3 regions of the Brevibacillus gelatini genome follow, and region 2 is predicted to be linked to each of the others. Evidence: riboswitches for the same ligand, from Rfam matches in the RefSeq annotation. Region 2 holds a riboswitch; each other region holds the start of a gene.
The links. Region 2 has a riboswitch for thiamine pyrophosphate ahead of thiC (phosphomethylpyrimidine synthase ThiC). Riboswitches for the same ligand answer to the same signal wherever they lie in the genome.
Positions count from the first base shown of each region.

Region 1 (4,755 bases), 320 kb from region 2:
CCTCGCGGGAAATGCCGAAGCGGGCGGCATACTGGCGGTGCAGCTCCATCTCCATGTTGAGCGTCGATTCCTGCAAGGCCGCAAACCGGGCGCTCATCTCCAGGTCGTATGCCTTCACACTGGCAAGTGCGAACATTTTGGCGTAATCAATCAGATAGATGTAGTCCTGCTTCAGGTAAAATTTGAACGACTCCACAGGCAGCGTGCCGTCACCGAGACCCGTTACGAACGGATGCTGGTGAACGCGCTCCCAGATCGGAGCCACACTGCGCAACAATCGGTCTGTAAAGGTTGCCATGCTCTCTTTTCACTCCTTCTCTTCCTTTGGCGTATTGCACCAGCTGGCGATGAAGCGGGCCATGATCTGGGCAAAGCGGACAAGCTGTTTTGGATCAATCGACTCGTCGACAGCATGGGCGTACTTCAGCTCGCCCGGACCGAACAGCACAGCGGGAATGCCGGCATGCGCGAACCAGCCCGCGTCCGTGACGGTGGTCGACATGTCCACCACAGGCGCCTCGTGCAGCTCGCTCTCATAGGCGGCTTGCAGCTGCGCCAGGGCCGGATGCTTTGTATCCAGCTCCAGGGACGGAAAAATTTCCCCGCGCTCCTCGATCATGGAGCGACCGCCCCAGCGAAAGACGGGAGGATGGTCGCGCAGCCACACATCTGCCGCTGCTGCCCGTCCGACATGGTCTTCGATTTCGCGAATGATCTGTTCATACGATTCGTTCGGGTAAAAGTGAGCGGTAATCCAGAGCGCGCAGCGATCCGCAATGAACGCAGCATGACGTCCGCCCTCGATTACGGCAGGATTGATCGTATTGCTGCCAGCCGGGAAACCGGGGTACGCCTTCATCACAGCCCAGTCCCGCTCCAGCTCCTGCAGCGCCGTGATGATTTTCGCCATTTTCTCGATGGCAGACGCGCCGCGCACACCACCTCCTGCATGGATCGTCCGTGCCCGCATCCCGTCGTGCAAGGTCGTCGGGCTCTCAATCGTGATCCAGCCGGTAATGACACCGCCCTGCCCTTGCATGTGCAGGTTGCTCGTGTCGACGACAACAGCGTAGTCCGCCTGATAGCGGCGTTCGAGCGCAGCCAACGTTCCGGCTTCGCCCGCTTCCTCGCCAATCACCGATTGGAACAGCAAATCGCCTGCCAGCTCGACGCCGTGCTCGCGCAGCATCTGGATGGCGAACAGGCTTGCCGCCAGTCCGCCCTTCATGTCGGCTACACCGCGTCCGTACAGCCGCCCGTCTGCGCCGCGGGTCAAGGAAAACGGCGGATACGTCCAGCTCGCATCGTCGCCGACTTCTGCGACGTCGATGTGCCCGTTGACAATCAGGCTGTTCGCCTTGGCAGGAGCACTGCCCGGCAGTCGTCCGACGATATTGTCGTCGCCGGGGTACACGGTCCAGCGATCAACCTCAAAGCCAATGGCCGCAAGCCGATTGGCGAGTACGGTTTGCGCCGCATCGCTGTTTCGCGCTGGCGGACTCACAGTCGGATGGGAAACGAGCTCTGCCAAAAGGGCAAACAGCTCTTCTTTGCGGCTGGCAATCGCTTCTACCGCTTCTGTCAGTCGGTCCACGCTACTCGATCATCCCTTCGGTCGGGCTGCTCGCCGACGCGTAGCGCTTTTTCGCGATCCGTCCTGCGAGGAACCCTTTGCGTCCCGCTTCCACTCCAAGCTTCATCGCTTCGGCCATCAACACCGGATTGTCGGCGAGCGCGACAGCCGTATTCAGCAGCACGCCGTCAGCGCCCAGCTCCATCGCTTTCGCACAATCGGCTGGCGAACCGATGCCTGCGTCCACGATCACAGGCACTTTGGCGTCCTCGATGATGAAGCGGAGGTTGTTTTCGTTGAGGATGCCTTGTCCGGAGCCAATCGGGGATGCGCCCGGCATGACAGCATGCACGCCTACCTCCTGCAAGCGCTTGGCGAGAATCGGATCGTCGTTGGTGTAGGTCAGCACGATAAAGCCTTCCTCAACCAAAATTTTCGACGCTTCCAGCGTGCCAATCGGGTCAGGCAGCAATGTTTTCGGGTCGCCAATAACTTCTACCTTAATCATGTCACACAAGCCGGAAGCCTTCGCCAGACGGGCGATGCGCACCGCTTCCTCCGCCGTGTACGCTCCCGCTGTGTTCGGCAGCAGAGTGAATTTTTTCAGGTCGAGCTGTTCCAAAAAGTTCGGCTCTTGCGGATTTTCCAAATTGAGACGGCGAATCGCAAACGTCAAAATTTCCGCTTCCGACACCTCGACTGCTTTTCCTTGTGTTTCCAAATCTGCGAATTTTCCGGTCCCAAGCAACAGGCGGGAACGAAACTCGTAAGGGCCAATTTTCAATGTATCCATGCTGGTCATCCTCCTCCGACAAAATGAACGATTTCGATGCGGTCTCCGTCTGCAATCGGTGTTTGTTCATACCGGGAGCGGTCGATGATTTCTCCGTTGCGCTCCACGACGACAATCTTCTCCTGCAGGGAATACGAAGCGAGCAGGTCGCGGACTGTGTTGATTTCAGCCGACAGCTCTGCTGTTTTTCCGTTCAGCACAACAACCATTGTATTCCTCCTTCTTGATGGCACCTGTCGAGGGATAAAAAACGGCTTCCCTCGCCTGCCGGAAGTCACTCCAGTCAAACGGTGGAAGCCGTATGCGTAACCCATCCGTATCCGCTCGGACAGATGGAAGCAAAAAAACCATCCGCCGTGGGATGGTTGAGTGGATCTCATCATCTGGCAACAGTTTTCCGGCAAATACGCCGCCACTGCCGCACCGTGAAATCGATTCCTATACCTCTTCCTCCGCTGGCATGACCCAGGTCAGGTTCAACGGTCAGTAACACACTCGTTACAATCTCAGCCGACGATGCTCGGCCCCCGTTTGGTAGTAAACCTATGAAATTGTCGTACATTCGAGTATTACAGTACCATTCTATTTCGTGTTTGTAAAGGTTTCCTTGTACATCGATTCCAGTACAGCCAGGCAACGTTCGGACCAGGCCGCCATTTTTTTCAGCTTCTCCATTTCCCGCTCCATCGCCTTGCGCACAGACTCTTTGTAGTCGGGCACTTCGCCGTTGTAGCGGATGGCGGATGCGGCCGGGGTCATGAATTTTTCCTGGTAGGAGAGTGCCGGGCGCTCGTGAAACAGCGGCACATCCACCTCGTAGGACGTATGCAGGTCGCCCTGCTGCGGGTATTTCGTCACCGCCAGCACCTTGACCAACAACTTCGTATCGTGAATTTCCAGCACTTCCGCAATATACTCTCCTGTCCGCTGCGTCACGCGAACTTTGTCACCGGGATTCCATAGCATTGTCATTTCCTCCTTGCATCAACCATCATCGTGAAGGCCAGGCATGAACGGCCTGGCCGCGAATCGAGACTCGTCCGTCAGACCAGGGACTCGGCAAGCAGCTTGCGGGCATGTGCCAGCACTTCGTCCGCAGCAGACGCTGGTTGACCGCCGCCCTGCGCCATCGCCGGATTGCCGCCGCCTTTTCCGGCAATCAGCGGCAGCGTCTCCTTGATTAGCTGATTGACAGCAACGTTCACGGCCTGACCCCGCGCAAATACAAGCTGGGTCTTCTCGTCAGTCGCGGCGGCCAGCAAGCATACGACGTCCGGCGCCTCCGCGACCGCAAGCTGGGCGAACTGCTGCAGCTGCTGAATGGTTTTGTCCGGGAAAACTCGTGTGATGACCCGCGCTGCTCCCACTTGCTCTGCCACGTCAAGCTGCTTTCGGACTTCGCTTTCCAGCAGTTGCTTTTCGGCATCGGCGAGTCTTGCTTTCAAGCTGTCCCGTTCAGCCAGCACGCGCTCTGCCTGCACGATCAGGTCTGCTTCACTGGTTGCAAAAAGCTTCGCCAGTTCACGCACGGCCACCTGCTTGCGTGTATAGTCCCGCAAAGCGCGCAAGCCGCAGATGAACTCCAGCCGGATGTTTCCGCGATGGCGCTCCCAGCCGAGAATTTTTATCATGCCCACTTCGCCTGTGCGCGCAGGATGTGTGCCACCGCACGGATTGTAGTCGTACTCCGGGATGATGACGACGCGAACATTTTCCGTGACCGTCGGCTGTTTTTTCAATGGCAGTGTAGCCAGCTCCTCGTCATCGACAAACCGGGCGATGATCGGATGATTTTCCAGCACGACCTGATTGGCCCGCTGCTCGACCGCTTCCCATACGTCCGGTGTCAGTTCATCCAGGCGGACGTCGATTGTTACGCGTTCTTTTCCCAGGTGAAACGCGACCGTCTCCGCCTGCACTACTTCCAGAAACGCGGCGGACAAAATATGCTGTCCGGCATGCTGCTGCATGTGATCGAAGCGGCGGTCCCAATCGATCTGACCGATCACTTCCGTGCAGTCCTCCGGTAGCGGAGCTTCCAGCCGATGACGCACCTCGCCCGCTACTTCTTCCACGTCAATGACCCGACAATCTCCAAGCGTGCCCAGATCGGCAGGCTGTCCGCCTCCCGTCGGGTAAAACGCCGTCTGGCTGAGCACGGCGTACGGCGTACCGTCCTCTTCCCGCCCTTGCCTGATTACTTGCGCCGTAAACTTTCTCACATACGCATCTTGATAATAGATTCTGTCTTTCATTTTTGCTCCTTGCCGCCGGGGAGTAAAAAGCGATTTGCTTTTTCCTTCCGGCCATTATCTCCCGCCAGGGGTGCTCATATATGGATAGAAAAGTGATCGAACAACTTGTTGCCCTATGTACGTAAAGAACTCTC
Region 1 is NZ_CP154342.1:2,437,692-2,442,446, forward strand. Features, by position in the region: gene tenA (thiaminase II) at 1-298, opposite strand, end outside; gene AAFJ72_RS11600 (acetylornithine deacetylase) at 308-1,594, opposite strand; gene AAFJ72_RS11605 (thiazole synthase) at 1,596-2,366, opposite strand; gene thiS (sulfur carrier protein ThiS) at 2,372-2,575, opposite strand; TPP riboswitch at 2,797-2,907, opposite strand; gene kapB (sporulation phosphorelay system protein KapB) at 2,949-3,332, opposite strand; gene AAFJ72_RS11620 (alanyl-tRNA editing protein) at 3,410-4,621, opposite strand.
Region 1: another riboswitch for thiamine pyrophosphate. It lies ahead of thiS (sulfur carrier protein ThiS); the one in region 2 lies ahead of thiC (phosphomethylpyrimidine synthase ThiC).

Region 2 (4,755 bases):
AACTGCCAAAGCTATTAGAGCAAACAGAAAAGACAGGTATGAAGATTGAGGAAGTCATCGGAGACACTGCTTACTCTGGAAAAGACAATTTAAATCTCCTTGCCTCAAAAGACATTCAACCGATAGTCCCCTTAAACCCAATTGTCCATTCCGGAGGAATGAAACAGGAAGGCTTTACATACAACAAAGACGCCGACTTTGTCATTTGCCCAACCGGAGAGCACAGTATACGAAAAGCGGTACAAGGGAAGAAAAAATCCGGGCGCAGCCGTTCTCTTGTCTTTTACTTTGATGTGGAGAAGTGCAAGACATGTCCACTTCGCGAAGGATGCTACAAGCCTGGTGCCAAAGCAAAGACTTATTCCATTCGTATGGTGGCGGAGCACTATCAAGAGCACATGAGGTTTGAGGCAAGCACCACCTTCAAAGAGCGATCGAAGCGTCGCCGGATCATTGAGCACAAAAATGCTGAATTAAAAAGATTTCATGGATTGACCAGGGCAAAATACCGTGGTTTATTTGGTATGCGGATACAAGCATACTTAACGGCATTCGTTGTAAACGTAAAGCGAATGGTAAAGCTAATAAAGCAAATGCAGCCAGCTTCGTAAGAAGTAAGGCTGCATTCTTTTTGATGCCGTCGGCATCAATTATTGACATGAACCCATTATTAAAAACCGAGAGAGCACTTTTGCAGTGCTCTCCAGCTGCGGACAGGTTTTTTGCTTATCATTTTACGATCTGCTGTTCCGGTTCAATATGAATGTGAACCGTATTGATCTTGTGCACACGTTTCATCCGTTCTTCGATATTTTCGGTGATGGTGTGGCTTTCCACTACGTTCAACTGCGGATCGACATGGATCACGACGTCAACGAGTACACTGCTGCCGTGATAACGCGCCTTAATATCACTGATCGCTTTCACCCCGGGAATGGAGACGATCGTCTCCCTCAACTTCTCCAGTTGCCCCTCGTCAAAGCCATCGGTCAAACGATGCGTTGCCTCCCGGAAAATATCCCACGCTGTCTTCAAGATGATGACCCCGACCACAAAGGCTGCCAGCGGGTCGAGCCAATGGAGCTGGAACTGGGCGCCCGCCACTCCTACAAACGTCCCGATGCTGACGAAGGCGTCCGAACGATTGTCGGCTGCGGCCGCGAGCAGCGCCTGGCTGTTCGTTTTCACGGCGAGCTGGCGATTGTAGCGATAAACCCCCAGCATGATAGCCGCTGTCGCCAGCGCCGTCCAGCCCGCAAGCATGTCCGGAGCCGTGTGGTTTGTATCAAACAGCGTCGGAACTGCCCCTGTAATGACCTCCAGTCCGACAAACAGCATGATGAACGACGCGACCAAGGCAGAGATCGTCTCTGCACGAAAGTGACCGTACGGATGGTCGCGATCCGGCGGCTTGCGGGCAATGCGCAGCCCGATCAGCACCGCAATCGATGCCACCACGTCCGTCGAATTGTTCAGCCCGTCTGCCATCAACGCTGCCGAGCCCGTCAGCGCAGCCACTCCTATTTTCAACGCCGAGCAGAAAATATAGGCGATAATACTGACCCACGCGCCCCGCTCTCCCTGCTTCAGATCCGAATATACATCCACACTCATCACCTCAAAAAATCTCCATCGCCCTATTCGCAAAAAAGCCTTGGAACAGAACGTACGAAAGCAGTTTCCCGTTTTCGAATTTCATCGTAACAGACGCAATTCGTGTGGGTCTACAGAAACAGTTTTAGTCCGATTCACGAGTATAGAAGGGGGGAAAATATGTTGCCCTGCGGCAATTTTTGTTGGAAACTTTTTCTTGCCAATATCGGGTCATGTCCGGTATCCTAAACTTGCAATCACAACCAAAAACAAGCACGGGAGCTTGGAAATCACCAGGCTGAGAGGATGGTACTGTGCCATCGACCGTTGAACCTGAACTGGGTAATGCCAGCGGAGGAATGTCCATATGACAGATGAGCGGCGTGTATCTTTTTTTCGATACCCGTCTCTTCTCTGCTCTCGCGTCTGGCGTCGCATGCTCCCATGCGGCGTTTTTTCGCGACGGGCCTCTTTCGCCTCCCTACAAGGTTCGCGCTTTCGTGCAACCACGCCAAGGAGGTTTTTTTATGTCATCCATTTCATCTTTTCCTGGAAGCCGCAAAGTATACGAAGTAGGCAGCCGCCCCGACATTCGCGTGCCGATGCGCGAAGTTACGCTATCGCCTTCCAAGGGGCTGTACGGTGACACGCCTAACCCGCCGATTCGCGTGTACGACACGAGCGGCGAATACACCGCCGAAGGCTATGTTGCCGACATCAAAAAAGGGCTCCCGCTCGTGCGTCAGCGCTGGATCGAGGAACGCGGCGATACGGAGTGCTATGCAGGCCGCGAACCGAAGCCTGTGGATGACGGACTTCGCAACTTCGACAGCGCAGAGAAAATATCCGCTTTCCCGCGCGAAGGCTATCAGCCGCGACGGGCGAAGCCAGGCAAGACAGTCACCCAGCTTCACTACGCCTGCCGTAACATCATCACGCCGGAGATGGAGTTCATCGCCATCCGCGAAGGCGTCACGCCGGAGTTCGTTCGTGCCGAGGTGGCGGCAGGCCGGGCGATCATTCCCGCCAATATCAATCACCCGGAAGCGGAACCGATGATTATCGGCCGGAATTTTCACGTCAAGGTCAATGCCAACATCGGCACCTCTGCCGTCAGTTCGTCGATGGAAGAGGAAGTCGAAAAAATGATCTGGTCGGTGCGCTGGGGCGCGGACACGATCATGGACCTGTCGACCGGAAAGCACATCCACACGACGCGCGAGTGGATCATCCGCAACAGTCCTGTGCCTGTCGGAACCGTCCCGATCTATCAGGCGCTGGAAAAGGTGAACGGAAAAGCAGAAGAACTGACCTGGGAAATCTACCGGGATACACTGATTGAACAAGCGGAACAAGGCGTCGATTATTTCACCATTCACGCCGGCGTCCTGCTCCGCTACATTCCGCTGACCGCGAAGCGCGTGACCGGGATCGTCTCGCGCGGCGGCTCCATTCTGGCTGCGTGGTGTCTCGCCCATCACAAGGAAAACTTTTTGTACACGCATTTTGAAGAGATTTGCGAAATTCTCAAGGCGTACGACATCAGTATTTCCCTTGGCGACGGCTTGCGCCCCGGCTCGATTGCCGACGCGAATGACGAAGCCCAGTTTGCCGAATTGGAAACACTCGGGGAACTGACCAAAATCGCCTGGAAGCACGATGTGCAGGTCATGATCGAAGGACCCGGCCACGTGCCGATGCACCTCATCCGCGAAAACATGGACAAACAGCTTGCGCTCTGCCACGAGGCGCCTTTTTACACACTCGGGCCGCTGACGACAGACATCGCCCCCGGCTACGACCACATCACGTCGGCGATTGGCGCCGCGATGATCGGCTGGTTTGGAACCGCGATGCTCTGCTACGTCACGCCCAAAGAGCATCTCGGTCTGCCGAACAAGGAAGACGTGCGCAACGGTCTCATTGCCTATAAAATTGCGGCCCACGCAGCGGATTTGGCCAAAGGCCACCCGCGAGCGAAACAGCGCGACGATGCCCTGTCCAAAGCCCGCTTCGAGTTTCGCTGGAACGATCAGTTCAACCTCTCGCTCGACCCCGAGCGCGCCCGCGAATACCACGACGAGACACTGCCTGCCGAAGCAGCGAAGTCCGCACACTTTTGCTCGATGTGCGGTCCGAAATTTTGCAGCATGAAAATCTCGCACGACATCCGCAACCAGGCACAGGAGCAGGAGGAGATCGATCCTGCGGCCATCGCAGCGGGTCTGCAAGAAAAAGCCCGCGAATTTCGCGACCAGGGAAGCCAACTGTACAAATAAGTCCCCGGAGGTGGCTGGCAAGTGAAGGAAGCTTTGCGCTTGCGAGCAGAGATCGCTCGCCTGGAGGGTGACCTTGAACGTCTGAAACGCCAATTGCACCTTTTGCAAAATGAATGTGAGCATGAGTTCATCGAGACCCCGCTCGCCCGCACCTGCACCAAATGTCTGCAAACGGAAAGTCTCTATTATTAGGTAAAAAAAGACCGCTCTCCTTGAACGGCAGTTCCGTTCAGGGAGAGCGGTCTGTTCTTTTGTTCGGATCAACCTGAGCTTTTGACTTGCAAAGGCAGCCCTTCCTTGTAATACAGCTCAGGCGACAGCAGGATAAAGAAAATATGGACATTCGTGAAACCTTGTTTTTGCAAAATCCGGTTCATCGTGCTGGCTATTTCATCGTGTTGCCTTTGCTCCCTGGGAAACATCATGATTTCCAAGGACAGCGGACTATTCGTCAACTGCTCGACCAGAAGCAGCTCCAGCTTGACCTTTTCCTCGCTCACTTCTGCGATGCGGGCAAACTCTTCTATGATAAGGGGGGATACCGATTGCAGCTTTTCTTTTTCAAAGCCTTTAAAGCGAAGAAATGGCAAGTCAATTCCTTCTTTCCGGAACGGACAGCTGCCGACAGCAGCGGCGCTGAAACAGTTCCCAAAATCATTACCTTAGCAATTATAAACTACAGTCTATTTCTGCATCAATGAAGAAAAAGAATAAAGCGCCAGAAGACAAAAAAAGGACTATATCCGAAAAACAACTCTCTCCTTGCGAGCTTGTGGTGGACGTACCACGACAGGAGGTTGCGAGTCAGCCAGATATAGTCCATCCATACTTTTTCCAACGCGTTTTCGATCGTGTATGGTGATTCGTGAACTGTCCCTTAGTA
Region 2 is NZ_CP154342.1:2,756,199-2,760,953, forward strand. Features, by position in the region: gene AAFJ72_RS13200 (IS1182 family transposase) at 1-611, shown strand, start outside; gene AAFJ72_RS13205 (cation diffusion facilitator family transporter) at 730-1,608, opposite strand; TPP riboswitch at 1,860-1,970, shown strand; gene thiC (phosphomethylpyrimidine synthase ThiC) at 2,121-3,872, shown strand; gene AAFJ72_RS13215 (hypothetical protein) at 3,894-4,064, shown strand; gene AAFJ72_RS13220 (DUF1904 family protein) at 4,133-4,462, opposite strand.

Region 3 (4,755 bases), 2.0 Mb from region 2:
TTCGGCACGGACGGCGGCGTTTTTTCCTTGGCACGACGACTGCAGCCGGAGGTGGCGGCGGCGGTGGTGGAAACGGGTAAAACGACTGCGGCGGGTAGGGCGGGAACGGTGGGAATGGCGACATGTACGGATTGAATCCGGAATACGGGCTGACGAAAGGAGCGCCCTCGCCATACGGACTCACCTGGCCATACGGAAAGCTGGGACTGCCAAACGGACTCACTTGCCCATGCGGCTGACCCGGACTCCCAAACGGGCTCACCTGCCCATACGGCACACCTGGGCTGCCAAACGGACTCACCTGCCCATACGGCACACCTGGGCTGCCAAACGGACTCATTTGCCCGTACGGCTGGCCTGGGCTGCCAAACGGGCTTACCTGCCCATAGGGATGTGTCGGACTGCCGAATGGGCTGATCGGAGCGTATGGATAGCAATCTTCCGCGTAAGGGCTGACTTGACCGGCAGGAGGCCGATTGGGCTGGCTGCTGCTGCCAAGCGGACTGACATCGCCAAACGCCTGATACCCGCCATACGGATAGCCATAGGGAGTCCAATTCGGGTACCCGTCCCAGTCTCCATGCGATTTGCGGCTGGCTACCTCTTCGATCTCGTAGCCGTCTTCCTCTGCATCGGGATCGTCCACTTCCACGTATACGTTCTGATCGTCAATATCCACGATCACCCCTTCAAAAACCTGGCCGTCAATCGCTTCGATGCGCACCTTTTTTTCGATGTGTTCCTTGCATATGTTTTGCACATTTTCACGCATATCTTTTATCAAGCTGACCGTCTGGACGTCAGCCTGGTACAGCTTTTTCTCAGACTGCATGGAAACTCCTCCCCTTCTGGTGTTTCTTTATTACCATATACAGGTGCCCATGGGGAGGTGTACCGGTTTGCAGTCCGGACTAGCCCATTTTGTGCTGCGCTTGGTCTGTTTCCGCGAGAAAACGGGAAGGCAAAAACGGTGTCAGGCGCTCCGTCTCGCCTTTTTCCAGGTAGTCCGCCATCCATTTCGCTGTTACCGGGGACAGCAGGATGCCGTTGCGGAAATGCCCGCCGGCAATGGAAAGCCCGTCCCAACCGGGCACAGGACCAAGCAGCGGCTTGCCATCTGCCGTAGCGGGCCGCAGTCCGCCCCACGCCTCCAGAAAAGCGGCACTGTGCAAGGCTGGCACATACGGCATGACGCCGTTCAGGACGCTGGCCAAGCCAGCCAATGTGACCTCGCGCTGAAAGCCGCTTTCGTCTTCGGTCGCGCCGATGACGATTTTGCCGTCCTTTTTCGGGGTGATGTAGCCCGATGTGCCAAAAATGACGGTGCGCAGCGGGATGCCTGCGGAGGAAACGGCCGCGATCTGGCCGCGAACCGGGCGAACGGGAACCGATACGCCGAGCATTTCCAGCATGATGCCCGCCCACGCGCCTGACGTGATGATCGTTTGCGTTGCCCGCAGCGGCCCAAGCGAGCTCTCCACGCCGACTACCCGGCCGCCTTTTACCGCTATGCCGCTCACGACACAGCCTGCGTGCAGCACGACGCCTTGCAGCCGACACGCTGTCACAAGCGCGCGCAGCAGCATGCGGTTGTTGATATGACCTTCATACGGAGAGTAAATGGCTGCCTGCGCCTGTTCGGTCAAAAGCGGCTCCACCTCAGCCAGTTGCTGGCGTTCCGTCAAAAAGTGAACGCTGTACCCCGCTTCTTTTTGCCAAAGGTACTTCGCCAAAAGCTGTTCCTGCTCGTCATCGTTGAGCGCAACCGTGAGCAGCCCTTCCAGGCTGAGCTGGACGTCCCCTCCGGTAAACTCCTCCAGTTCGGCTGCCCACTGTGGATAACAGGCCAGGGACGTCATGCCCAGATCGAGCATCGGGCCTGGGGCTGCAAACTCCTTCAAGGGCGCAAGCATCCCCGCCGCAGCAGAAGACGCCTGACCGCCCCATTCGTCCTGCTCGACCAGCGTTACGCTCATCCCTCTTCGTGACAGCTCATAAGCCAGACTTAATCCGATAATTCCTCCACCCACTACGAGACAATCGCTCAATTTGTTTCTCTCCTCGCTGTTGTAATCTCTGCGGGGCCATTTCCTAAAGCAAAAAGAAAAAGCCCTCCCTTTCCTTCGCAGGAAAAGGCGGGCTTCATACGCATGTAAACCAAGAATAAAGCGCTGTTTGCCGGCAACCGTATCCCTGCGCCGGCATGATCCGGATCAGGTGCAATGGGTCGACGGTCGTTCGCTTCCGTCCTCTCAGCCCCGCATGAAGGACTCCCCGAGTTGCTTGATCTTTTATTTTCGTTCACCCACCAAGTATAGTCCTCTTGGCTGTGATCTGACAAGATGCTCTCTCTTCATCCTGCTCCCTAGTCTTCGTCTTTTACATCGTAGCTTTCCGGAATCGTCTCGTGACGCTCCGCTTCCTCGAACTCGCGAAGCTTGCGTATTTCCTCCAGATGGTGGTTGAACTGCTCCTTGTTGATGATATACTCATTTCCGTCGTGGAGAGCGCGGATTTTGCCCTGATGAATTTTTTCCAAAATAAACGTTTCAGGAAGCTCCAAATACGCCGCCGTCTCCTCCACAGTCAAATACGTTTTGTTCTCGCGCAATCTTGCCTCCAGTTCCGCTTTCTGCTGCTCGAATCCAGGTTTTCCCAGAAGGGCGAACATGTTGGCCTTGTACGCCTCCACCCCGGGCTGATCGAACGGGTTGACTCCTAACAAATAGCCGCTGATCCCGCACGCCTTTTCAAAAAAGTAAATCAGGGCACCAAGGTGATACGCTGTCGCCTCTGGCATTTCCACAAGCAGGTTCGGTACGCCGCCGTCTACATGGGCCAGTACCGTTCCCTCGAAAGCCTTTTTATTGACAAAACCCATCCGCTTGCCGGACAGGAAGTTCAACCCGTCCACATCCAGCGGGTCCTCCTGTACGGTGACGTCAACGGCGGGCTTGTTCACGGTTACAACGGTTTCAAACAACTGCCGCATGCCGTCCTGTATGTACTGCCCCAACGAGTGCAAGTCCGCGGAAAACTCGGCGGACGCGGGAAAAATTCCTTTGCCGTCCTTGCCTTCCGACTCCCCGAAAAGCTGCTTCCACCACTCCAAAAAATAACGGAATTGCGGTTCGTAGCTGACCAGAAGCTCCACGGTTTTGCCTTTGCGGTACAGCGCATTGCGAATGGCCGCATACTGGTAGCACGGATTTTCGTACAGATCCATGACCTTGTAGCGCTCGCACGCGTCCTGCGCTCCCTTCATCAGCGCATCCACATCTGCTCCGCTCACTGCGATCGGCAACAGTCCAACCGCAGTCAACACGGAAAAACGTCCGCCTATATCGTCCGGAATGACAAAGCTCTCGTAGCCTTCGTCCTCGGCAAGTTTTTTCAGGGCGCCACGCGTTTTGTCCGTCGTAATATAGATGCGCTTCCTCGCCTGTTCGCGTCCGTACTTGTTCACAAGCCAGTTGCGCAGCAGCCGAAAAGCGATCGCGGGCTCCGTCGTCGTGCCCGACTTCGAGATGACATTGATGGACACATCTTTTCCTTCGATCACGTCCATCAGATGAGAGATATAAACCGGGCTGATGTTATTCCCGACAAAATAAATTTCCGGAAAACGCCGCTTCGACTTCGGCAATAAATTGTAAAAACTGTGGCCCAAAATGTCCAGTACAGCTTTTGCCCCTAAATATGAACCCCCGATTCCAATTACCAAAAGCACATCCGAATCAGCCTGGATACGTGCCGCCGCCTGGCGAATCCGCTCGTACTCGTCGCGGTCATACCTCTGCGGCCAATCAACCCAACCGAGATAGTCCCTGCCTGGACCCGTTCTTTTGTGCAACATTTCATGCGCCTGCCCGATTGCTGGTGCAAGCTGTTCCCATTCATGCTGTCTCACAAAAGGGCGTGCATTAGAGTAATCAAATCGAATCGCTTGGTTCATGGCTTCCCTCCCAAAGCACATCATCTATTTCCTTCATCTTATCACGTCAGAAGCCGGAAAGTGATTTTCCGTCAAAATATCACAAAAAGCGAGAAAATTGTGTATAATTCGTCAAAAACAAACAAAAACCGCGCTTTGCTGCGAATAAAAAACATGCACCTGTGCAGCTTGAAACAACAGGTGCATGTTTATGTTGGATACGTATCTGTCATCAGCTTTAAAAGAAAAAAGAGCGCAATCCCGACACTTGCGACTGTCCACCAGAGCGTTTTGCTGTCACCCTTGTCTGCCTTGTAGATACCGCTCAGCTTCCAGGTGCCTACCGCTACACAGAGGAGACTGAGCAGGAGCAGGATTGTCCCCATGATCTCCCTCCTTCCCCTCTCCTAGCTATATGGGGAAGAAGGGGAAAAAATCACTCCTTGGGCTGCTTTTTCCCTAATCGGCCAAGCACTTGCCGGCTGCGCTGCTTGATCGACTCATCCTTGAGTGCGAGCTGCCGCTTTTTCATCAGGCCGTTTTTCGACGTATCCGGTCGATCCGTCTGCCGTTCTTCGCGCATTAGCTGTACTTGCCTCCGCCTTTTTTCTCATATTCATCCAGCAGTTCGGCAAAGCTTTTGTTGCGCTCGCGCTCTTCCTGCTCGCGGCGCTTTTGCTCTGCTGCTTCCTTCGCCTTGCGCTCGCTTTCGGCCTTCATTTCTTTTTCCAACTGCTTCAGCTTGGCCAAAGCATCGGCATTCACCAAATCCTTCAGGCTGCCGAGAGAAGTTTTCGCTTCTGTCGCTGTAGTCGCGTTTT
Region 3 is NZ_CP154342.1:766,090-770,844, reverse strand. Features, by position in the region: gene AAFJ72_RS03995 (hypothetical protein) at 1-832, opposite strand, end outside; gene thiO (glycine oxidase ThiO) at 912-2,048, opposite strand; TPP riboswitch at 2,171-2,287, opposite strand; gene AAFJ72_RS03985 (excisionase family DNA-binding protein) at 2,366-2,584, opposite strand; partial or broken gene AAFJ72_RS03980 (glucose-6-phosphate isomerase) at 2,606-3,955, opposite strand; gene AAFJ72_RS03975 (hypothetical protein) at 4,144-4,320, opposite strand; gene AAFJ72_RS03970 (hypothetical protein) at 4,371-4,517, opposite strand; gene AAFJ72_RS03965 (YqkE family protein) at 4,517-4,755, opposite strand, start outside.
Region 3: another riboswitch for thiamine pyrophosphate. It lies ahead of thiO (glycine oxidase ThiO); the one in region 2 lies ahead of thiC (phosphomethylpyrimidine synthase ThiC).